DNA from 2 places in the Brevibacillus sp. AG genome. Region 1 is predicted to be linked to the other one. Evidence: riboswitches for the same ligand, from Rfam matches in the RefSeq annotation. Region 1 holds a riboswitch; the other holds the start of a gene.
What was found. Region 1 has a riboswitch for S-adenosylmethionine ahead of POF51_RS11715 (MetQ/NlpA family ABC transporter substrate-binding protein). Riboswitches for the same ligand answer to the same signal wherever they lie in the genome.
Positions count from the first base shown of each region.

Region 2: linked by a shared signal. The riboswitch ahead of metK (methionine adenosyltransferase) and the one ahead of POF51_RS11715 (MetQ/NlpA family ABC transporter substrate-binding protein) in region 1 are both predicted to bind S-adenosylmethionine.

Region 1 covers NZ_JAQMYO010000004.1:65,664-77,605, forward strand. The annotation lists gene POF51_RS11700 (hypothetical protein) at 1-50, opposite strand, end outside; gene POF51_RS11705 (methionine ABC transporter permease) at 200-862, opposite strand; gene POF51_RS11710 (methionine ABC transporter ATP-binding protein) at 862-1,899, opposite strand; gene POF51_RS11715 (MetQ/NlpA family ABC transporter substrate-binding protein) at 1,942-2,772, opposite strand; SAM riboswitch class I at 2,875-2,977, opposite strand; gene POF51_RS11720 (hypothetical protein) at 3,198-3,554, shown strand; gene POF51_RS11725 (ABC transporter substrate-binding protein) at 3,752-4,825, shown strand; gene POF51_RS11730 (nucleoside hydrolase) at 4,913-5,842, shown strand; gene POF51_RS11735 (ABC transporter permease) at 5,869-6,690, shown strand; gene POF51_RS11740 (ABC transporter permease) at 6,696-7,484, shown strand; gene POF51_RS11745 (ABC transporter ATP-binding protein) at 7,500-8,561, shown strand; gene POF51_RS11750 (adenine deaminase) at 8,580-10,289, shown strand; gene POF51_RS11755 (lytic polysaccharide monooxygenase) at 10,527-11,942, shown strand, end outside.
Region 2 covers NZ_JAQMYO010000004.1:403,574-415,515, forward strand. The annotation lists gene POF51_RS13180 (sugar transferase) at 1-353, shown strand, start outside; gene POF51_RS13185 (NAD-dependent epimerase/dehydratase family protein) at 395-1,315, shown strand; gene POF51_RS13190 (accessory Sec system S-layer assembly protein) at 1,765-2,715, shown strand; gene POF51_RS13195 (SLAP domain-containing protein) at 2,809-3,771, shown strand; gene POF51_RS13200 (SLAP domain-containing protein) at 3,812-4,807, shown strand; gene POF51_RS13205 (S8 family peptidase) at 4,988-7,564, shown strand; SAM riboswitch class I at 7,626-7,727, shown strand; gene metK (methionine adenosyltransferase) at 7,861-9,066, shown strand; gene POF51_RS13215 (polysaccharide deacetylase family protein) at 9,217-10,233, shown strand; gene POF51_RS13220 (sensor histidine kinase) at 10,230-11,372, shown strand; gene POF51_RS13225 (response regulator) at 11,406-11,942, shown strand, end outside.

The DNA.
Region 1 (11,942 bases):
GGAGCGAGTACGAGCATTACGGCAACCAACATCATGATGAGTTTTTTCATGTTATTTGAGTAGCCCCTCTCAGTTTAATGACTTGTATATATAAGTCTACATGAATATCAGACGAAATTCCAACGAGCTTTCAGTGGCGATCGGTCTAAATACCTACAAAAAAGCCCCTGACAAGCGATCATGTCAGGGGTTCTTCGTTTTACGCACTCTTTTTCAGTTTTCGGGCTGCCCAGTTACCCAACGATTGAATGAGCTGGACCAAGACGACGAGAATAATGACGGTAATGATCATGACTTCGATGTCCCATTGCTGATAGCCGTAGCGCAAGGCGAGATCGCCAAGCCCACCAGCACCGACTGCGCCCGCCATAGCAGTAGCGCCAATCAAGCCGATCGTCGCAATCGTCAGGCAGAGGACGATACCAGGCCGTGCTTCACGCAGCATGATGCGAAAAATAATCTGCGTCCGGGATGCGCCCATCGCTTGGTATGCTTCGATAACGCCACGATCGACGTCATGCAGGGCCGTTTCCATCAAGCGTGAGATGTAAGGCGAGGTATAGACGATGAGCGGCACAATTGCTCCTTCAATCCCAATCGAAGTGCCCACGATCAACTCCGTAAAAGGAATGATCGCAACCATCAGGATAATAAAAGGCAGCGAGCGCACAATGTTGATGATCGTATTCAGGGTGTGATAGATGATTTTGTTCGGGAAAAGGTGATTCGCCTGTGTGATGACTAACAAAATCCCGAGCGGAATCCCGATTAATGTCGCAATGAATAATGAAAACCCAACCATGATGACGGTTTCTTGCAGGGATTGTCCGAATACCGGAATCATTTCAATCAAACGCTCCATTAGCTCCGTACCTCCTCTGGTGACACAATATCTACGCGGTAGACGGATTCACGCAAGAAGCGAATGCCATCCTGAATGGCCTGGTCTTCACCAGAAATGTGCAAAAGCAAAATGCCGAGTGCCGTTCCCTTAATGGTCGTAATAGAGCCGTACAACAGATTGGTGCTAATCGGAAAACGTGCAGAGAGTGTTCCTAGAACAGGATCGAGAGCGGCATCCCCGCGAAAGGCAACGCGAACAATTTTGGAAACGGGTCCGGTTTCTTTTATCTTGGACAAAATCTCCTGTGGTACCTGATCGTCGAAAACCGTTTTGATAAAATTACGGGTCGTTTGCTCTTGCGGATTGCTGAAAACATCCAGAACAGAGCCTTGCTCGATGACGACACCGTTTTCCATGATGGCTACCTGGTCGCAGATTTTTTTAATGACCTGCATTTCATGCGTAATGAGCACGATGGTCAGGTTGAACTTTCGATTGATGTCGAGCAACAGCTCTAGAATCGATTCAGTCGTCTGCGGGTCGAGAGCAGAAGTCGCTTCGTCACAGAGCAGGATTTCCGGATCAGTCGCAAGTGCACGAGCGATACCCACCCGTTGCTTTTGTCCACCGGATAGCTGAGAAGGATAAGCGTTTGCTTTATCAGACAAGCCAACCAAGCCGAGAAGGTCTTCTACCTTGCGTTTAATGACATCTTTGGGGACGCGATTCATCCGTAAGATTTCCGCCACATTGTCAAAGACATTATAGGAAGAGAGCAGGTTGAAGTGTTGAAAAATAATCCCGATCTTTTTGCGAGCTTGCCGCAGCTCTTTTTCCTTGAGGGTCAGCATGTTCTGGCCATTGACGATCACAGAACCGCTGGTCGGCTTCTCCAACAGGTTGATGGTGCGGAGCAGGGTACTTTTTCCCGCTCCGCTAAAGCCGATAACCCCGTAGATTTGCCCTTTTTCCACCTGAAGGGATACGCCCTTCAATGCTTCTACCTGCTTGTTTCCTACTTGATACGACTTATGAATATCGGTTAGCTGTATCATAACGAGTTCTCCTTGTTGTTCTTGATGTTCCTGGCGTCGATCTTACCAGGACGGCAGTACAGCTCCTTCAAAACGTTCGTCGATGAATTTTTTCACTTCTTCCGAACGGTAAATGTCCACCAGCTTTTTGACAGCAGGGTTGTCTTTGTTGGTTTCGTTGACTGCCAAGATGTTTACATAGGGAGAGTCAGCCGTCTCAGCGAAGATCGCATCTTTTTTCGGGGAGTAGCCAGCTTCCATTGCGAAGTTCGTATTAATCGAAGCGACTTCTACGTTGCTCAACGAGCGTGCCAGGAAAGCAGCCTCCAGCTCTTTGAATTGCAAATTTTTTGGATTTTCTACGATGTCCAGTGGTGTTGCGTTGTCGCCCACGCCATCTTTGAGCTTAATCAAGCCAGCTGCCTGATAGAGCAGCAGGGCGCGTGCTCGGTTGGTTGGGTCGTTTTGAATGCCGACAACGCCGCCTGCCTGGATGTCCTCGACTTTTTTATGCTTGGTGGAGTACAGGCCCATCGGGTACGTGACGGTTTTTCCGATCTCGACAATTTTTGTTTTATGATCTTGATTGAACTTCGCCAAGAATGGGATGGTTTGGAAGCTGTTTACATCGAGATTTCCTTTATCGAGAGCTTGGTTCGGCTGTACGTAGTCGTTGAAAACGACGACTTCGACTTCAAGTCCTTTGCCTTTGGCGACTTCTTTCACTTTGTTGAGAATCTCTTCGTGCGGGCCGCCAGTGACGCCCACTTTGAGTGAGGTTTGTTCAGCAGCAGTGCCACCGTTAGCAGGAGCAGCTTCTTGTTTACCGCCGCAAGCCGTTACGAGCGATGCAGCGAGCAGTAGTGTAGTGAGCAGTAGACCAGTCTTTTTCATGAAAATACCCCTTTTCTCTGGATGTAAGATGGAAAAGAAAAAAGCCTCTTCCGACAGAAGAGGCGAAAACTGCGAGTATGTAACCACACTGCAACAATACCTCTCTTATCTGTCGGAATAAATTCCGCTGGATTTGGCACCGTATCGTTTGCGATAGGTTGCCGAGGTGTCATAGGGCCAGTCCCTCAACCTCTCTTCATAAGAGAATGTGCTATGAAATTATCATTCCAAACATTGTGGTTAATTCTTATTTGGATAGTTGGATTATAACGACTGATTTTTTAGGTGTCAACTGTTTTTGCAAACGAATGACTTGGTGGAAAAATGCGAAATTGATCTAAATACGAATATTCTATTGAAGAATCAAAAAATCATATGTATAATGAGAGCGAATGAACCCGATACCAGCTATCGCAGGTGATGACATGACTCTAGTGGACTCCAATGAAACCAGAAAAAAGCTGTCTGCCATCTATAATGAGATAGCAAAAGAGTTGTTCGGATTTGGAACGACTTTGCTCCGAGTCACGATTGAAAACCAGATGATTACGTTCCAAGCCAAGCATCGCCGCTCTCCGCGCTCACAAGCGTTGGAAGGAGAAGCGCCGGCCCTCAAGCTCGAAGTCGATTTTCGCATGTCCCTTCTTTATAAGAAGAGACTGAGAGAGCGACTGGAGGAAGAGATGGGGTTGCCGTTGGAAGCCGTGCTACGGGACTATGATGCGCCTACGCAGTGGGCGATCACGAATGTTATTTTAGCTGAATCAGAACTGAATACCTGACGCAATCGTTCGGATTTTCTCTTTTGATCTATCTTAAGGGGAGACCGTAGACTTTGCGTAAAAACGGGTGTCACTTCTCTTTGTTTACGAAGAAAAGTGCTCTTGTTTAGAATGATACGTTCTAATCAAGGGTACTTTTCTTTTTATTGTACCACCATATTTTGTCATCAAATGAACCCAACTGGAGGAGAATTACGATGAAAAAATTACTTGCTGGAATCCTGTCTTTTTCTATGATGTCACTGGCTCTCGCTGGCTGTGGCAGCAATGATCAACCACAAGCGGGTGGGGCTGGCGGCGAAGCCAAGGGTGAGCCACAAAAGCTGGTCATCTCCACATGGGGCTTCTCTGAAGACTTTTTCCGCAAAGAAGTATATGAGCCGTTTGAAAAAGAACATAACGTGAAAATCGTACTTGAAATCGGGAACAATGCAGAGCGCCTGAACAAAATTCGCCAAGGAAGCTCCGATGTAGACTTGATCTACCTCTCTGACTACTATGCACAGCAAGGAATTGAGAGTGGCGCATTTGAAAAAATCGACCGCAGCCGCATTCCAAACCTGGATCAAATCTATGATATTGCCAAAGCACCACTGGGCGAGGAGTACGGTCCAGCTTACACGATTGGCCAATTCGGGATTGCCTACAATCCAAAGCTCGTGAAAACCGAGATCAAGGATTGGAAAGACTTGTGGAACCCAGAACTGGCGGGCAAGCTGACATTGCCAAGCATTACGTCCACAACTGGCCCGATGGTTCTCGACAGTGCTTCCCAGATAGCGGGCAGCAAAGAATTTAACGAGGATCAAGCCTTCGCGAAAATGAAAGAAGTTAACCAAGGTGTAGTGAAGTTCTACGACAAGACCTCCGAATACGTGAACATGTTTGGACAAGAAGAAATCGGCGTAGGACCGATCATGGAAATGTACTTCAAAGACATCAAAGCCGCTGTTCCGGAAGCTGTTTTCGTACAACCTGCAAGCGGCGGATATGCGGTCATGAATACGGTTAACATCGTAAAAGGCTCGAAAAACAAAGCACTCGCAGAAGACTTCATCAACTACCAGCTGAGCAAGGAAGTTCAGGAAAAAACAGCAAAAGCAAAAATCGATTCCCCTGTAAACAAAACGGTTCAACTGACAGAAGAAGAAGCAAAAGGCGTAACGTACGGGGAAGAAACCGTAAGCAAGCTGCGTATGATGGACATGAAATTCGTTAACGAGCACTCTAAAGCATGGATTGACCGTTGGAATCGTGAAATCACGCAATAACGAGCGATAGAAAAACAAGGGCGAGGGTATAGACATTTGTGGATATACCCTCATTTTCATGAGAAATGAATGTGAGGAGGACCACTCGTGCAAAAGATCATTCTTGACGTGGATACGGGCATTGATGATGCGCTTGGCATCATTCTCGCTGTGAAGAGCGGGCAATTCGATTTGGTGGGCATTACTACGGTGAATGGAAACGTGTCGCTGCGAAAAGCCACAGAAAACACGTGCAAAATTCTCGATTTCTTGCAAGTCGGCGAGCAAATCCCTGTCGTTTGTGGCGCGTCTGAACCGTTGCTGCGGCCGTTGTTTTTCGAGCATGCCGTGCATGGTGAAGATGGCTTGGGCGGTGCTCTGGCAGGTGTTCCGGTTTACAAGGAGCCAACTGCTGGCTTTGCTCCTGATTTCATCGTGGAAAACGTACTCGCTCATTCCGGCGAGATTACGCTCATCATGACGGGACCGCTGACCAATTTGGCACTGGCGGTGAAAAAATGCCCGGAGCTTGTCCAACACGTCAAGGAAGTCATTTTCATGGGTGGAGTGGTCCGCGAGCACGGGAATGTGACGCCGGTTGCGGAGTATAACATGTACGTCGATCCAGAGGCGGCCAAGGTTGTGTTTCATGCCGGATTCCCACAATTGACGCTGGTTGGACTGGATGTGACGCGAAGAGTGCTGCTGAACGAGGAGCATATTCGTGAGCTAGGAGATACACCGATGGGCGAGTATGTAAGACAGAGTACGTCTGACTACCTCCATCGTTATTTTCAACGAAATGGCATCTATGCGTGCGCCATGCATGATCCATTGGCTGTCGCAGTCGCACTCGATCCGAAGCTGGTGGCGACCAGGAAGCTGTATGTAGATATCGAAACGAGAAGTGAGCTGTGTGATGGGCAAACGGTTTGCGACTTTCAAAACCGCCTACAAAAAGAACCGAACATAAACGTCTGTCTGGACGTAGATGCAGATGCGTTCTTTGCGCGTTTTATCGGCGCATTGAAAGCCTGACGATACCGTGAACAGGAGTTAATCAGATGAGAAAAACGGGTCTTTATTTATTACTGTTGCCGGGTGTGCTGTTTTTGACGCTGTTCATGGTCATTCCGATTGTGATGACGATTGCGTCCACCTTTTATCAAGATGGTAGCTTTACGATTCAAGGCTATCTCCAATTTCTTACAGACGCGTACTTCCTGAAAATTATGCTGACGACGCTGCAGGTCAGTCTGGTCACGACGATTGCGTGTGTCCTGATCGGTTTCCCTGCCGCGTACTACATTTCCAAGCTAGGCCCACGCAAAAAGGGCATCCTGCTGGCATTGGCGATTTTTCCTTTGCTGACCAGCTCTGTCGTGCGGTCGTTCTCTTGGATGATTATTCTCGGAAAAAAGGGCTTATTGAACAGCTCGCTGCTTGCAATCGGGCTCATCGATAAGCCGTTGGAAATATTGTATACGCCGACTGCGATGATGATTGGTTTGATTCATCTGTTCCTGCCGCTGATTATTATTACGCTGGTAGGGGTGATGGAAAACATCGACCCAGATTTGCTGAAGGCGGCGGAGAGCTTGGGTGCTTCCAAGTTGACTGCCTTCTGGAAGGTCATTGTGCCACTTAGTGTACCGGGACTCATCATTGGTAGCATTCTGGTGTTTGTCGGAAGCTTGACTGCCTACACCACGCCTGCCCTGCTAGGTGGAAAACAGCGGGTAATCTCCACGTTCCTGTATCAAAATGCGATTACGCTTAATGATTGGCATTTGGCATCCGTCATTGCCACGATCATGATTGTCATTACATTTGTCGTCATCTATTTCATGAACAAGCTGGCGACGAAATTAAATCCGAAGGGGTAGAAACTATGCAGGAGAAAAATCGCGGGTTGGCCCTGTTTACCTCTCTCGTCTTTCTATTTTTGCTAGGGCCGCTCATTATCATTTCTTTTACGTCGTTTGAGCCGGGGAGCGTCTTGAAGTTTCCGCCGGAGGGCTTTTCCTGGCGGTGGTACGAAAACATTTTTAATGTAGAAATGTTCATGACGACATTCAAGACGTCGATGTTCGTTTCCTTGCTCGGAAATCTTTTGGCGCTCTTATTGGGGATTCCGGCAGCTTATGCGCTCAGTCGCTTTGATTTTCGCGGCAAGGGCATTTTGAATGGCATTTTCATCTCACCTGTCCTGATTCCGGGTATTGTGATGGGCTTTGCCATGCTGAAATACGTCATTGTCGTGTACAATTTGCCGATTTATGCGGGACTTCTCGTCGGTCATACGGTGCTGATGCTTCCGTTTATCATTCGCGTCATTGCATCATCCTTGTCCAACTTTGACTTCGCCATTGAAGAAGCGGCTTTAAGCCTTGGGGCAGGTCGTCTCGAAACCTTTTTCAAAGTCGTCTTGCCGAATATTCGCTCCGGGATTATTGCTGCGATTCTGATCGCTTTTCTGGAGTCGTTCAACAACGTAGATATCTCTGTTTTCATGACAGGACCAGGAGTAAGCACGCTGCCGATCCAGATGTTGACGTACGTAGAAAACAACTTCGATCCAACGATCGCCGCTATTTCCGTGCTGCTCATGATTCTTACGGCTATTCTCATGTTCATCATTGAACGTCTGATGGGGCTTTCCTACTTTACAAAACGATAACGGAGGCATCAACTCATGGCATTGCTCACGCTGGATAACGTATCGGTTGCCTATGACAATCAATATATTTTGCAAAACTTCAATCTCAATATCGAAAAAGGACAGCTCATCTCTTTGCTCGGTCCGAGCGGTTGCGGAAAGACGACGACGCTGCGCCTGATTGCGGGTTTTCTCGAAGCAAAAGATGGCCGGTTCATGTTTGAAGGAAAAGATTATACGCGCGTTCCGGTCAATAAGCGCAATTTCGGGTTTGTGTTTCAGAGCTATGCGCTGTTTCCGCACCTTTCTGTATTCGATAACGTGGCATTCGGTTTGCGCCTGCGCAAGATCAATGAAACAGAGGTAAAGACCCGGGTACAGCAAATTCTCGAAGTCGTGAGTCTCGGCGGCTATGAAAAGCGTTTCCCGAAGGAACTGTCTGGTGGTCAGAGACAGCGCGTGGCGATTGCGCGGGCACTGGTGATTCAGCCCGACTTGCTGCTGTTCGATGAGCCGCTCAGTAACCTCGATGCCAACCTGCGGATCAACATGCGCGTAGAAATCCGTCGCATTCAGCAGGAGCTGGGCATTACGACAGTATACGTATCGCATGACCAGGAGGAGTGTTTCTCCATTTCCGATCAGGTGGCGATCATGAACAAGGGCGTGATCGAGCAGCTCGACGATCCAGCCACGATTTTCAAATATCCAAAGACGGAGTTTATCGCTCGCTTTATTGGTTTTACCAACTTCATCGACTTCGCAGAGCGCACTGAGCAGAACGGAGAAATCGGCCTGCGTGTCGGTGACCATCATTTTACCGCGTCCAAAAATCCGGGTACGGCGAATCCGTCCGGTAAAAAATGCGCAATGCGACCAGATGACCTCCTCGTGACGACAGAAGAGAGCGCCGAGCTGGGAATGAACCGTCTGCGCGGGACGGTAAAGGTAAGCACGTTTTTGGGACGCAGCTATCAATATGTCGTGGAAACAGAGTTGGGTGACTTCACGGTCAATCAAGAGATGGAGACGCCGTACAAGACTGGCCTAAACGTCAATCTGCTGTTTCCGAAAGACAAAGTGGTACTCGTGGACTAAAGACAGGAGGTTATTTTCGTGAAGGTCGATTTGTTGATTCAAGACGTCCAAGTGTTTAACAGCTATTTTAAAAAGTTCATCAAAGGAAACGTCGCTGTTTTGGATGAACGATTCTTCTATATTGGTGAGCGGAGTACGGAAACATTTGAGGCTGCCGAGATCGTGGACGGACAAGGCCGCTACATGATTCCTGGTCTGGTCGATATTCATTTGCATATTGAGAGCACGATGGTGACGCCGGAGACGTTTTCCTATGGTTTGATTCAAAACGGAGTGACGACGATCGTACCGGAGCCGCATGAGATGGCCAATGTGTTCGGAATCGAAGGGATCAAAGAGATGATTCGTGCGAGCCGTGATTGTGTCGCTGATATGCTGTACGCGATCCCGAGCTCCGTACCAGCTACCTCAATGGAAACGACAGGTGGGTCTGTCGAGATTGCGGACATGGACGAGCTCTTGCGTTCTGAAGAGATCATTTGCCTTGGCGAAATCATGAATTACGTAGACATCATCAAGGACCCTGACTGCAAGACGAATCGCATCCTGGAGCATATCCGCAAGACGTATCCAAAGCTCGTCATCGAGGGGCACGTCCCGAAATTGCTTGATTTGGACCTGCATCGCGTCATTTATGCGGGAGTGGACTCCGATCATACGCATCAGACACGTGAGGGCATGGAAGCGAGAATCGCAGCGGGCATGTTTCTAGAGATTCAAGAAAAATCAATGACGGATGAAGTCATGGACTATTTGATCAAGGAAGATGTTTCTGAGCATTTTTGTTTTGTGACGGATGATGTGATGACCGATTCTTTGGTCAATCGTGGACATTTGAACCATATCGTGAAAAAAGCCATTCAAATGGGCATGCAGCCAGAGCGCGCAATCTACGCGAGTACATTTACCCCAGCTAGACGTATGAACATGACGGATCGAGGGGCGATTGCTCCTGGCAAAATAGCGGACTTCCTATTGCTGTCTGATCTGCATGAACTCAAGATCGAACGCGTCTATAAAAATGGGAAGAAAGCTTATGACGTCAAGGAAGAGTACCGACAAGTAGTCAAAGAGAAGCAGTTTCCTGCGCATTTTTATGAGAGCATCAAGCTATCACCACTTACAGAGCAAGACTTCCGCGTCACAGTAGAAGTGCCGGACAATCGTTATCCATGCCGGGTCATGCTCGTTCAAAACGGTTCTACTTTTACAGAGGATCACCGTGGAATTGCTGAGGTGCGGGAAGGACAACTCTTGTGGGAGGAGAGCCCGTACGGCTTGATCGCCGTCTTTGAACGCTATGGCAAAAACGGTAACCGTGGCTATGGCTTGATCAGCGGCGATACGATCAAACGAGGGGCGGTAGCCACCAGCTATTCGCATGACAACCACAATCTCTTGGTTGTCGGACACAATCCGCACGATATGATGGTCGCAGCCAATGAAGTCATCCGCAACCAGGGCGGCTTTTACGTGGTCGAGGATGGCAAGGTGATCGCGAGCCTTCATTTGCCAGTCGGAGGCATTCTGACAGAGGAACCATTGGAAAAGACTGCAAAGGAAGTCGAACAACTTCGCCGTGCCATGGAGTCGCTCGGTTACGATCACTACAACCCGATCATGTCGATCAGCACGCATTCCCTCCCGGTCAGTCCAGCCTTGAAGCTGACGGATCTGGGGTTGATCGATGTAAACGACGGGAAAATAGTTCCGTTGTTGTTAATGTAAAAAAGTTGCTTGCTGAAAAGAAAGTTTTCGGCAAGCAACTTTTTTTGATCTAATAGTCCCGAAAGAAGCATATAAATTTTCATGCATAGGTATACACTCCTGAATCATCTCCCTATTTTCTGACTGGAATTCGGGTATTTGGTAGGTTTTGGTTTAGGTATTCAGAATCTGGGAAACTGGAAAAATTTTCTGTAACATGGTATTCGATCCTAATCCAGGAAAGAGGAGATTAAATAAATGGATAACGTAGGGTTGAGAAACACACTGTTCAGTAAAGGGCTGTCGCTTTTGTTCATGCTGGCTATGATGCTGGTGGCAGGCGCAGCTACTCTCGTGTTTGCTGAGAAAGCCTCGGCTCACGGGTACATCGAATCGCCAGCGAGTCGTTCTTACTTGTGTAAGACGGGGCAAAATACAGGCTGCGGTCAAATTCAGTATGAACCGCAAAGCGTTGAGGGCATCGGTTCGTTCCCCCAATCTGGTCCTGCCGATGGTGAATTTACCGGTGCAGGCCGCTATCCTGAGCTTTACACACAAACAGCAGATCGCTGGACCAAGATTACCTTGCAGGGTGGACAAAATTCGTTTACGTGGAATCTGACAGCCCCGCATAGTACAGCGGAGTGGAAATATTACATCACGAAAAAAGATTGGAATCCAAACAAGCCACTTTCCCGAGCTGATCTAGAACTGTTCTGCTCATTCCAGGACGGAGGGAAAAGACCGCCATTCACGGTAACGCATTCGTGCAATGTACCGACAGATCGTAGCGGTTACCACATTATTTTGGGTGTTTGGGAAATTGCCGATACGGGCATGGCCTTTTACCAGGCAATTGACGTGAATTTGATTAACAATGGAACAGGTATCGTAGAAAAGCCTACCGTTCCAGGTAATGTGATTTCTGTATCACAAACAACTACAAGCATTGCGCTTGGCTGGACAAAATCCGTGGCAACTGACGGAATCAAGCAGTACGACGTGTATCGCGATGGCAAACTAATCGCATCTACCAAAGAAACAGCATACACGGACAAAGATTTGACGCCTGCTACGGCTTATAGCTATACCGTTGTGGCAGTTGATAGCAAAGGGAAAGAGTCTAACGCTAGCAAGGCACTAACTGTTCGCACAAAAGCAGAAGATATCGTGGATACAGAAGCGCCGACTGCACCAGCAGGAATCATGACTCACCATCCAACAGAGACAGAAATCGACCTCATGTGGAGTCCTTCCCGTGACAATGTTGGTGTGGTGAAATACGAGGTGTACCGTGACGGTTCCCGCGTAGGGTCAGTTGAAAAGCCTTCCTTTGTCGATAAAGGATTAACGGCAGGAACATCTTATACGTATACAGTCAAGGCAGTTGATGCCGCAGGAAATATTTCCGAAGAGAGCGCACCTTTTGCTGCAAGCACAAAGGAGAAAAAGCCTGAAGTACCAGGTGAAATCGCCGAGTGGGATTCCTCAGCTGTGTATGTACAGGGAGACCGCGTCTTGTATGATGGACTGGAATTCGTAGCAAAATGGTGGGTAACTGGAGAAAAGCCAGACCATTCCGATGCGTGGAAACTGGTGAGCGATGTCGTACTGTCGTGGGATTCTGGCAAAGCATATGATGGCGGAGCGAAAGTGAACTACGAAGACAAGGTT
Region 2 (11,942 bases), 340 kb from region 1:
ATGAACTGCCTCAATTGTTTAATGTACTCATAGGTGATATGTCACTTGTGGGTCCAAGGCCGGAGAGAGAATATTTTACTAAGCAGTTTGTCCAACAGTTCGAATCCTATGAATACCGACATGTTGTAAAACCTGGAATTACGGGATATGCCCAAGTTATGGGGAAGTACACGACGGATGTTGAGGATAAGCTGCGATATGACTTGCATTATATTAGAAACTACTCTCTTCTGCTAGATATAATCATTATGTTACGTACGATCATTGTCTTGCTTGATAAAACCAAAGCAGAAGGACGAGAAAAGCCTGCAAAGGTTAAAAAAGGTGACAGTAAATTTCCTGTTAATTATTGAGAAGATAGAAGCCGTCACAAATGTGTGAAGAGGAGACTTTAATGAAAGTACTCGTAACTGGAGGGGCAGGTTTTATAGGTTCCCATATTGTAGATGAATTAATTGAGTGTGGACATCACGTTGTCGTGTTGGACAATTTATCCGTAGGGAATAAGGGGAATCTCACTAGGAACGTTCGAATCATTGAACAAGATATTAGAGATGATTTACATCCGCTCTTTTCTAGAGAAAAGTTTGACATTGTAATACATCAGGCTGGGCAAGTTAGCGTACCTAATTCTTTAAGAGACCCCATTACGGATCTTCAGGTCAATTTAACAGGGCTACTCAATCTTTTAGAAGCAGCTCGAAAGCATCAAGTAAGAAAAGTAATATTTGCTTCGACAGCTGCTGTATACGGAATGCCAATCGAATTGCCTATTAAAGAGAGTCATCCGCTGAAGCCAGTTTCTCCGTACGGCTTAACGAAAAAGACATCAGAAGAATATTTGAGGATGTATCATGAACTTTATGGTATCGATTTTACTATTTTACGATATGCCAATGTTTATGGCCCAAGGCAGTCTTCAAATGGAGAAAACGGTGTCGTCTCTATTTTCACTGATTTATTCAGCAGAGGAGAATCACCGATTATTTATGGAGATGGGAGCACCACGCGTGATTTTGTGTTTGTAAAGGATATCGCTAGAGCAAATGTACTTGCACTGCAAGCAGGAGATGGAGAAATCTTTAATGTTTCCACAGGAGTTTCTACAAGTTTAAACGAGCTGTACAACCTGTTTAACAATTTATTAAGTGGACAGGGAGCACCTGTTTATGTAGATTCCAGATTAGGTGACATTAATCATTCTGTTTTATCTAATTCTCACATTATGGATAAATTAGGGTGGGTGCCTAAAACAAGTTTAACTGATGGCATTCGAGAGACGTTGGATTGGAAACTACAATTAGCGATTAGGTAATTCTCCGTTTATGTAAACAGGAAACGTGGTAATCAAATCTGAAGGTCCAGCCAGTAACAGGCAGGTCCTTTATTTTTTTGTACGTATATTGTTTATCCCCATAATAGAAAAAAGACCAACTGAGCTGGTCAGTTGGCAAATGGTGCTTCCCCAAGTTATTTGTTTAGACACTTATATTCTAGCAATGTTGAATAATATTGTAAACTTTAACATCTTATAGGTGCCGAGCTATGAAGTAAGGATACCTTTCCATTCCTTGACATCATCTGCTTCATACGGGTATCCTAACATAACTACTATTACGAATGGCTCTGTTCTATGGTTGCACAAGCCGTATATTTGCTGTTTGTAATGCCAAGTTTTCTATGTTGCAAAAGGATGTCACTATGCTATAGTGGATGACGAATGCAAACTGTATATAGATGTAGAGAAAAGTTGGGAGCGACGATATGTTATCCTTCTTGAAGAATTTAATGGGGAATAAACCAACAGCGAAAGAGGTACAAGAGCAGGTTCAGGAGGAATCGATCTTGTCCGCTTCTGATACCGCACAGTCACATCAAGAAGAAAGTCAGGTACAGGATGCAACTTCTGGCGTCATCACAACGCTCTCCCTGCATGAATCATGGGAAGATAAGCTTAGTCAACAGGAGAAGTATTCGCTCTCCTTTATGGCTCAAGAACTGACTCCATTGCAGGCGGGGAATATCTCTCTGGCAGGAACTGCTCTTGTTCCACATGATGAAGGGATTGAAGTAACAGCGTTCATCCGGAACAGTTCTGATGAACCTGTGCAGCTGAATGAGACGACACTGGTGGTACTGTTCGGTGATCAGGAGTTGTTTACCCGCCAGACATTTGATCTGAGCGAGATCGGGGAAATTCCACCACGTTCCGCAAGACCGTGGTCGGTTGTATTTGATAGAGAACACTTCCTGAAAGTGGATGTTCTTCTGGCAAATTGGAAAATTGCTTTTGAATTGGCGGAGAAGAAAATGGTTCTGCCACACCAATTGGAGCTAGAGGAATCCTGGATTAAGGCGCTATCTGAAGAACAGAAAACTTACTTGATTCAGTTAGCCAAGAATCTTCCTGCATTAAAAGAGGGAGAGGTCAATATCCAGAGTGTACAGCTTGGGCGTTCGTCAGAAGGCGATCTTCATGTCATGCTTCTGATACGCAACGGTTCTGCGCAGCAGACCCTTTCCCTGGAAAAATTGCCGTTGGCGCTGTTTGATGCCAGTGGAGATAAAGTGGCAGAAGGCTTATTTGAACTGGACGGCTTGACTGTTAATGCAAATACCAGCAAGCCATGGGTGTTTATTTTTCCGCCGTCAAGCATCCTAAAGGAAGCACCAGATTTGTCGCGTTGGAAAGTGAGCGTACCCCAAGGAGCTTGATTTTTTGAGTGGCCAATTTGCATGGGCTAGTCTAAAAAGTTTATGATGATAAGAGAAGCTTCGTTCGTGCCCGGACGTGTGAGGAGGTATCATATGTTTTCTTTTATGAAGAATTTGTTAGGTAAAGATCAACAGAAGCGCTCCCTGGAGGATCTGAAAAAGGAGATTCAGGAAGAGTCGACAATTGATTTAGCTTCCATGACTAGCAACGAAGTCGAAATGGATAGCAATGGTGGACCAGAAAAGTCTGCTACGAAGGCTGAGAAAATTCGAACTGAGCTATCGTTGAGCCCGATATGGGAAAGTGAGCTGGATTCGGAGAAAAAGTATACTCTCCGCTTTTTGCAAGCTGAATTGCCTGAGATGGTACCAGGCATGATTAGCGTAACAGGCTTCAGTATGATTCCACAGCCAAACGGAATGACTGTCGCTATGTTTTTCCGCAACGCCACAAATAAACCTGTGCGTATTAAAAACGTAGGATTAGCGATTTATCTGGACGACAAGCCTTTTGCGCGGATGAGAGTGGATTTGTCAGATATGGAGGCTATTCCACCGCATTCCAGCCGTCCATGGGAGGTTTTGTTCCCGGAAGAAAGCTATTTGCATGACAATTTCACCTTTAGCCGTTGGAAAGTGGTAATGAAGGCCGGCAGAAATTCACATGTTTGGCCTCGTACACTGGAGCTTGATCCTGAAATGGAGAAGCGCATGACTGATCGTCAAAAGGATCGTCTGGAAGCATTGACACAGTCTTTGCCGTTAGTTCCTATTAATACGGTGGAAGTAACGGGTTTTGACATCCGAAAGACCGAGGAAGGGAACCTGGTAGTAGCCATGCTTTTCCGAAATGGTCTCAACCATGATTACCATCCGGAAAAACTCAAATTTACGATTTCGGATTCGGATGGAGATGTAGTTGCGACAGGTTCTCTGGATGCAAGCTCCATTCGTGTAAAGCCTGGAAACAGCCGTCCGTGGCTGATTGTATTCCCACCTAAATTTGTGAAAAAGCCTGATGCCGACCTGAAAAGATGGGCGCTTTCTGTAGAGTAGATCGCACATTTTTTAGGGATGGGAAAGAGGAGGTTGCTATATGAGTTGGTTATTGGAAAATTGGTTTGGTTCCAAAGAGAGCTTGGAGCAAGTACGCGAAGATATTCATGAGAATCTTCATAGAGAGTTTTATCTGGGTGTATCTGGACTGGATAATCCGCAACAATCTGCGAACCGTGTGAACTCGAAGGAACTGTTTTTGGTGATGAATGGTCCTTGGGAAAATCAATTGGATGACGCTGAGCAGGAGCTATTGCAATACGCGCATGATGAAATGCCTCCGGTTGTTCGTAACGAAGTCGGTATTATTCCGTTCTTCACGCAGGTTACCAATGATGGTTATCTGGTTCTTGTTTACATTCGCAATGCGACAGACCGCAGTGTTTTGCTACAAAAGCTTCCGTTGACTTTGGTTACGGAGGACGGAGAAGAGGTCGCGAAAAAAACGTTTGACCTGATTTCCTCAGGACCAGTAGGAGAAATGTCCAGTCGCCCGATGGAATTTATGTTCCGTTGGGATGAGTTCGACCGTATCCCTGAAAAAGAAATACCTCTGATGCTGACTTTTATCAAGCCAAAAAAGCACGGAGTAGAGGATAACCAAAATTATAACTGGGGTCTGAGTGCAGATGAGTCGGAGCAGTATCTGCAACAGGCTGAAGAGAAGAACCCCATTGCAGAGGGCGAAGTAGATTTGCAAGTCCTCGATATCAAGCCTGGTGAAGATAACGGCTTGAAAGTTATCGTTGCTTTCCGTAACGGATTAGGAAAACGTCTGGAGTTTACCGAAGTGCCAATTATTGTTCATGATAAAGCTGGCGATACGGTAGCACGCGTACACTTCACGTTGGAAAACATGAAGGTAGAAGCGAACAGCCATCGCGTGTGGGCGTTCGATATTCCTTCCTCTTCCTTTAAAAAAGAAGCGGTAAATATTGCGGAACTGACTGCCTTTATTCCGAAAGCGCAACAACGAAAAAAAGAAAAAGCTCAGGTAGCACCTGAAGTAGAAGACAATAAAGGTTTGTTACAGTAAGGAGAAAACCCTTTTTGCCGATGGTGAAAAGGGTTTTCTTCTGTGAGAATGTCCCAAATATTGGAGAATGAGGGTTGCGTGTCCCCCTTTTCATCCGCTATGCTAAAGACCAGATTACAAATACCTGAATTCCTTTTAGACTGCTACTTTTGCAGGGGAGAGAAGGAAGGACTGTTTTACATGAAAAGATCAGTGAACATGTCAGTGACTGTTACATTAATGGTCACGCTCATTATGGCTAACAACCAATCAGTCTTCGCAGCAGCACCTCCGGCATCCAATGACTACTATTTGACCAACCAGCTACATCTAAGTCAAATTAAAGCAGATAAAGCTTGGCCAACCGTAAATAGCAATGAGCAAATTATTATTGCTGTATTGGATACTGGGGTAGATTATAAACACCCTGATTTAAAGGGCAACCTTTTACCTGGTGTGAATCTCGTCAATGCTGGGAAGTCAGCACAGGATGACAACGGGCACGGCACAGAAGTAGCCGGTGTTCTTGCTGCTAGTGGAAATAATAATATCGGTGTTTCAGGTGTTCTTTGGAATGCCAAGATTTTACCGATTAAAATCTTGAATAGCAAGGCGTCATCGGATGAAGAACTGATTGCAAAAGGTATCAATGTAGCTTTGGATCGTGGTGCCAAAGTTATTGTGATGTCCGTTAGCAGTATGGCTTACTCCAAGTCGTTGGCAGCTGCTGTACAACGAGCGGAGAGAAGTGGAGCCGTTTTGGTTGCAGCAAGTGGTAATGAAAGTAGCCGTGTGGCGTATCCAGCTGCCTATCCAACAGTGGTAGCGGTAGGGGCTGTGAGGAGTAACAATGAAGTCTTGTCTCAGGCAAATACGGGGCCGGAACTGAATTTGGTGGCTCCTGGGTTGAATGTATACACAACGAAGCTAGGGGGAAAATACGGCTCGTTTAGTGGTACTTCAGCAGCGGCACCGCAAGTAGCTGGTGCAGCTGCGCTTATTCTCGCTCGGCACCCTAATCTCAGTCCATTTGATGTGAGGCAATTGCTTTATCAAACGGCTACTGACTTGGGGGAGAAAGGATGGGATCGGAAGACTGGATACGGCTTGTTAGATGTCAACAAAGCAGTGAAAACGGCACTTTCTTACGACTTTTTAGAACCGAATGATTCTCCTTCCAAAGCGAAGGCGTTTCCGATTGAGTCACAAATACGCGGCAATTTGGGTCCAAAAGATACCGTAGATTGGCTGAAGATGGACATCCCTTACGATGGAAAGGTCAGCTTTACGGCTACAGTAACATCGGGTATTTCTTCGGCGATGGCTGCTACCTTTTACCCTGAGAATCGTCAACCGATTACACAGTACTTCGGGAATGGCGATACGATAACGGTCCCGGTCAAGGCAGGAAGTATGAACATCCGCTTAATGCGCAATGGAGGCGTCAACAACGCTTTTAACTACGTGTTGACGAGTAAATTTACGATCAACCCTGACCGAAATGAACCGAACGATACACAAGAAACGGCCAGACCGCTTGTAGGGAACCAAATCAGTGTAACAGGCAATTTTCATGATGAAGGCGATCAGGATTGGTTCTCTTACTATGTTCGCGAGTACGGGCATTTAGATGTCACTGTAAGCCCTGACAACAAGAGAGTGGATCTGTTGCTGGGTCTTGGCAAACAAGCGCCTGGTCAAAAAGCAGTAGTCTGGGATCCTCTATACGATAATGGGACAAGGGTCAATCCGACAGAGCGGGTCAGTAAAGAGGTGTCCCCGGGTAAATATTACATCCGTGTGAGCGAGTATTCGCGGAATGCAGTCAATGGCGAATACCAGCTGGATTTGGGGTACACGCCAGTTAAAAAAGATTTCAATGAGCCGAATGATACCTATCAAAAAGCGTCTCCGTTAAGCGGTGGGACAGTGATGTCAGGAACAATTCCGACAGCAGCTGATCCCGACTGGTTCCAATTTACTGTCAATAGCGAATCATATGTGACATTCCGAGCGCCGTATATTCCTGTGGATAGTGGCTTTCGTTTCGCACTCTACAGCGATCGAAACATGAACTATGCGCTTGCTTCGACGAACGAGGTAGCCGAGCTTTCCAATAGTGGGAATGAAGTTATCGGTTTGCGCTTGCAGCCAGGAAAATACTATGTACGTCTCAATAGTGGTACTTCGTTCAAATATGATTCGTACCGACTCACGGTGACGCAGCAGAAATTGATAGCGGGCTATCGAGATATTTCGGACCACTGGGCGCGCTCAGAGATCGTCAGACTTAGCTCTCGCGATATTGTAAATGGATTCAATGATGCTTCGTTCAAGCCGAATCAGGCAGTGACCCGTGCAGAGTTTGCGACGATGCTGCTTAAATCGATGCGTGCGACCGGTTCCAAGGTAGCGACTACCTATACAGGAAACACGACCTTCCGGGATATGAAAAAGCGGCACTGGGCGTATCACAACCTAGGTGTAGCCTATCAATTAGGAATTTTGAAAGGGTACCCGAAGAATGAAATGAAGCCGGATCAGCCGATATCGCGTGCAGAGATGGCGGTCATGATCGCGCGGGCACGTGATGTTTTAATGTATAACCGTGGTACCTCGAATTATCAGGATGTGCCAACGAGTCATTGGGCTTCTCCTGCCATTGAAGCTTTGACATCTAGAAATTGGCTCAGTGGTTACGGTTCTTCCTTTAAACCGAATGGAAGGGCAACTCGTGCAGAGGTAGTAGTGGTACTTTCTAAGGCCTATCAAATATAAGTAAATTTTTTCCTATTGACATCTCTGAAAAAAACAATTATTCTATTATCCGTAATGGATACTCTTATCCAGAGCAGGCGGAGGGACTGGCCCTATGAAGCCCGGCAACCGATCTAGAGCGGTGCTAACCAGCAGAACGGACATCTGTTCTGGCCGATAAGAGGATGAAGGAAGCAAAAAACGCTCAAACCTTTTCCTCCTAAAAAATGGAAAGGGTTTTTTATTTGCGTTTACGTAGATAAAATCCTGACTCGGCTACCACACTATTTGTATGAGGTCAAAGGAGGTATTTTCTCATGGCTTTGCAAAAAGGTCGTCGTCTGTTTACATCCGAATCTGTAACCGAAGGACATCCGGATAAAATTTGTGACCAAATTTCCGACTCCATCTTGGATGCGATCCTGTCCAAAGATCCAAACGCTCGCGTAGCTTGCGAAACTTCCGTAACTACTGGTTTGGTTCTCGTAGCAGGAGAAATCACTACAAACACTTATGTAGATATCCAAAAGCTCGTTCGTGAAACCATTCGTGAAATCGGTTATGACCGTGCGAAATTCGGTTTTGACGCTGACACTTGCGGTGTTATTACTGCAATTGGCGAGCAGTCCGCTGACATTGCACTTGGTGTAGACCAAGCATTGGAAGCACGCGAAGGCAAAATGACTGACGCTGAGATCGAAGCAATTGGTGCTGGTGACCAAGGTTTGATGTTTGGTTTTGCTTGCAATGAAACACCTGAGCTGATGCCACTTCCAATCAGCATGTCCCACCAATTGGCTCGTCGTCTGACTGAAGTACGTAAAAACGGAACACTTGCTTACCTCCGTCCTGACGGAAAAACACAAGTAACCGTTGAGTACGATGGCGACAAACCAGTTCGTATCGATACAATCGTTATTTCTACCCAACATGCTCCTGAAACAACTCTGGAGCAAATCAAGCAAGATCTGGTTGAACACGTAATCAAACCAGTTGTTCCAGCTGAACTCTTGGACGCTGATACCAAATACTTCATCAACCCAACTGGCCGTTTCGTAATTGGCGGACCACAAGGGGATGCTGGCTTGACTGGCCGCAAAATCATCGTAGATACTTACGGCGGTTATGCTCGTCATGGCGGTGGTGCGTTCTCCGGTAAAGATCCGACAAAAGTTGACCGTTCCGGTGCTTACGCAGCTCGTTATGTAGCGAAAAACATCGTGGCTGCTGGCCTCGCAGACAAATGCGAAGTACAAGTTGCTTACGCAATTGGTGTAGCACAACCAGTTTCTATTGCAGTAGATACATTCGGCACAGGTACGATTTCCGAAGAAGCTCTGGTGAAATTGGTTCGCAAACACTTCGACCTGCGTCCTGCTGGTATCATCAAGCAGCTCGACCTGCGTCGTCCTATCTACAAACAAACAGCTGCATATGGCCACTTCGGACGCAATGACCTGAATGTTCCTTGGGAGCAAACAGACAAGGCAGAAATCCTGAAGCAAGAGGCTGCTCAACTGTAATAACATGAATGACATAAAAAGAGCCTGGTGTTGCTACTGGGCTCTTTTTCATTTTAGGAGCAAAGTCATCCAATTATTGGGCCAATTGTTGCACAGGAATTTGTAGGACTGTGTCGAATCTCCTAGTGAGGAAGTAGAGGAGGGGTTTTTTTGCCGAACAGAAGGCTCTTCCTGATCGTGTTTCTTACTTTTTTGTTTTTTGCAGTGGCTATTGGGTTGTTAGGCGAATCTTTTCTGGAAAAAAAGAATAAACAAGAAGTGCAACCTTTTCCCCAAGTGGATACGTCTATAAGCATAAGTGAGACAAAAAATGCTGAGCCAAACGTCACACTAATTGAAGAAGCAGCGGTTCAAACGAAAAAGTGGTATAACAATCAGGTTGTGGTTTTGACGTACCATCATGTCACGGATCAATCGAATCAGCGGTATGTCATAGCTCCTGATCAATTTGCCCGACACATGAAATTTTTGCATGATAACGACCTGAATCCGATTTCGTTGGATGAGTTCCTGCGATTTATGGAGACGGGTACCTTACCGACTGAGAATGCTGTTTTGATTACGTTTGACGATGGGTATGAGAGTTACTACACAGAAGCATTTCCGATCTTACGTACATACGGCTACCCTTCAGTGAACTTCGCGATTGCGGGGCGCTTAAGAGATGTAGCTGATCGAAAACGGGAGAATATGACGCCACCACTTACGCGTCAACAGGTTAACGAAATGATTCATTCGGGACTGGTTACAATCGGTTCCCATACGTACAGTCTGCATGAAGAGGAAGAACGAAATGAGTGGGGCGATCTTGGCCCAGAAACAGCTCCGGTCTATCTGAAAGACTTGCAGCGTCTAGAGGAAGAAAAAGAGTACAGGGACCGACTCTATGTGGATTTCAGTATATCTCGCGTTAGTTTAAGCGAATGGATGAAGCAAGAGATCCAAGTCATCTCGTTGCCATTCGGCTACACAAGTCCAGTCGTACTGGAGACAGCTCGTCAAGCTGGCTACCGCTATGTATTTACATCCAATCGTGGATTCGTAAAACAGGGAACAGATCCGTTTGCCATTCCACGCAATGACATGGGACTGCGAGATGTTGAAGAAGAGCACCTCCAACAGTTGTTCACGAAGGCTAAAAATGAGTTTGAAGGAGAGCAATCATGAACAAAGCGATAGACATCAGCGTGCTGGACGGGGTGATCAAGCGAACGATTGAAACCGTAGAAACGAGTAAAACCCAAATATTTGATATAGCTGAAAACGCCAGACAGCATGGCAACTCATTGAAGTTTGATTTACATGAACTTCGACAAGAAATTTCCAAAGTGATTCAAAAGGTCGATGCGCTTGAACTTGCGTATCGCAAATCGCGCAACAAGCTCGTGTTGGTCAGTCGTAATTTTCATATGTACACGGAGGAAGATATCCGGGTTGCGTATGAAGAGGCGAGCCGTATTCAGGTAGAGCTGTCCATTTACCGCGAACGGGAAAATAATTTGAAACGCAGAAGAAATGATTTGGAGCGTCAACTGCGTACCTTGGAAGAAACCATCGTCCGTGCAGAAAAGCTGGTTTCTCAAATGGGCGTTGTGCTAGGTTACTTGACGGGTGACTTAAGCAAGATAGGCGAGGCGCTGGAATCGGCTAAGCAGCATCAGTTGATGGGCTTAAAGGTAATCCAGGCTCAGGAAGAAGAGCGCAAGCGTGTCGCGCGCGAAATTCACGACGGTCCAGCTCAATCGATGGCGAATGTCGTGCTGCGTTCGGAAATTGTAGAACGCATGTTGAAGAACGAGCGCATTTTGGAAGCGCAAATGGAACTTCATGAGCTGAAGGAAATGGTACGCCTGAGTTTGGCGGATGTTCGACGTATTATTTTTGATTTGCGTCCAATGGCATTAGATGACTTAGGGCTAGTACCTACCTTGCAAAAATATATTCAAACGTGTGAAGAGCGTATTCAGTCTTCCATCGATCTGGTAGTATTCGGTGTGGAGCCTCCTTTGCGCAGTTCAGTAAAGGCTGCGATCTTCCGTTTGGTTCAGGAATGTCTGAACAATGTGGAGAAGCACGCAGGGGCTACGACAGTTCAAGTGAAGCTGGAATTTGTACAAGATTCGTTAAGTCTTGTCGTCAAAGACGATGGAGTCGGATTCGATCTGGAAAAACGCATGGCGAATGGCAACTCTTTTGGACTCTTGGGAATGCGGGAGCGTGTACAGCTCTTAGAGGGAAGTGTTGAGATGCAATCCGCTCCGGGAGAGGGAACCAAGGTTATATTCCAAATACCGATAAAATTGTGACATGATACGTAAATAAGTACTGGGGGATGAACCATGGATAAGAGACAGCAAGAACTCCGCATCGTGATTGTAGATGACCATCAATTATTTCGCGAAGGTGTAAAGCGAATATTGGAAATGGAAGATGATTTCAAGGTCGTCGGGGAAGGTGCGGACGGAGGAGAAGCCACAGTATTGGCGGAAGAGCACAAGCCGGATGTCTTGTTGATGGATATTAACATGCCGAACATAAATGGCGTTTCTGCTGCAGAAAATGTGATTTCGGTAAGCCCTTCTACTCGTGTGATTATGCTCTCGATTCATGATGATGAGGGATATGTGTATCGTACACTCCGCGCTGGAGCGTCTGGCTACTTGCTGAAGGAAATGGGAACGTCAGACCTCGTTGACGCTGTACGTGTAGTGGCGAGTGGTGGTGCATACATACATCCGAAGGTGACGGGCAAGCTGATTGAAGAATTCCGTCGTCTGAGCGAGCAGGAAGGGACGGCAGAGCGTAGCTTCTCCGTAGATGAATCACAAGCCATCGATCCAAAAGTGATCGAGTCGCTTACCCGTCGCGAGCGAGAA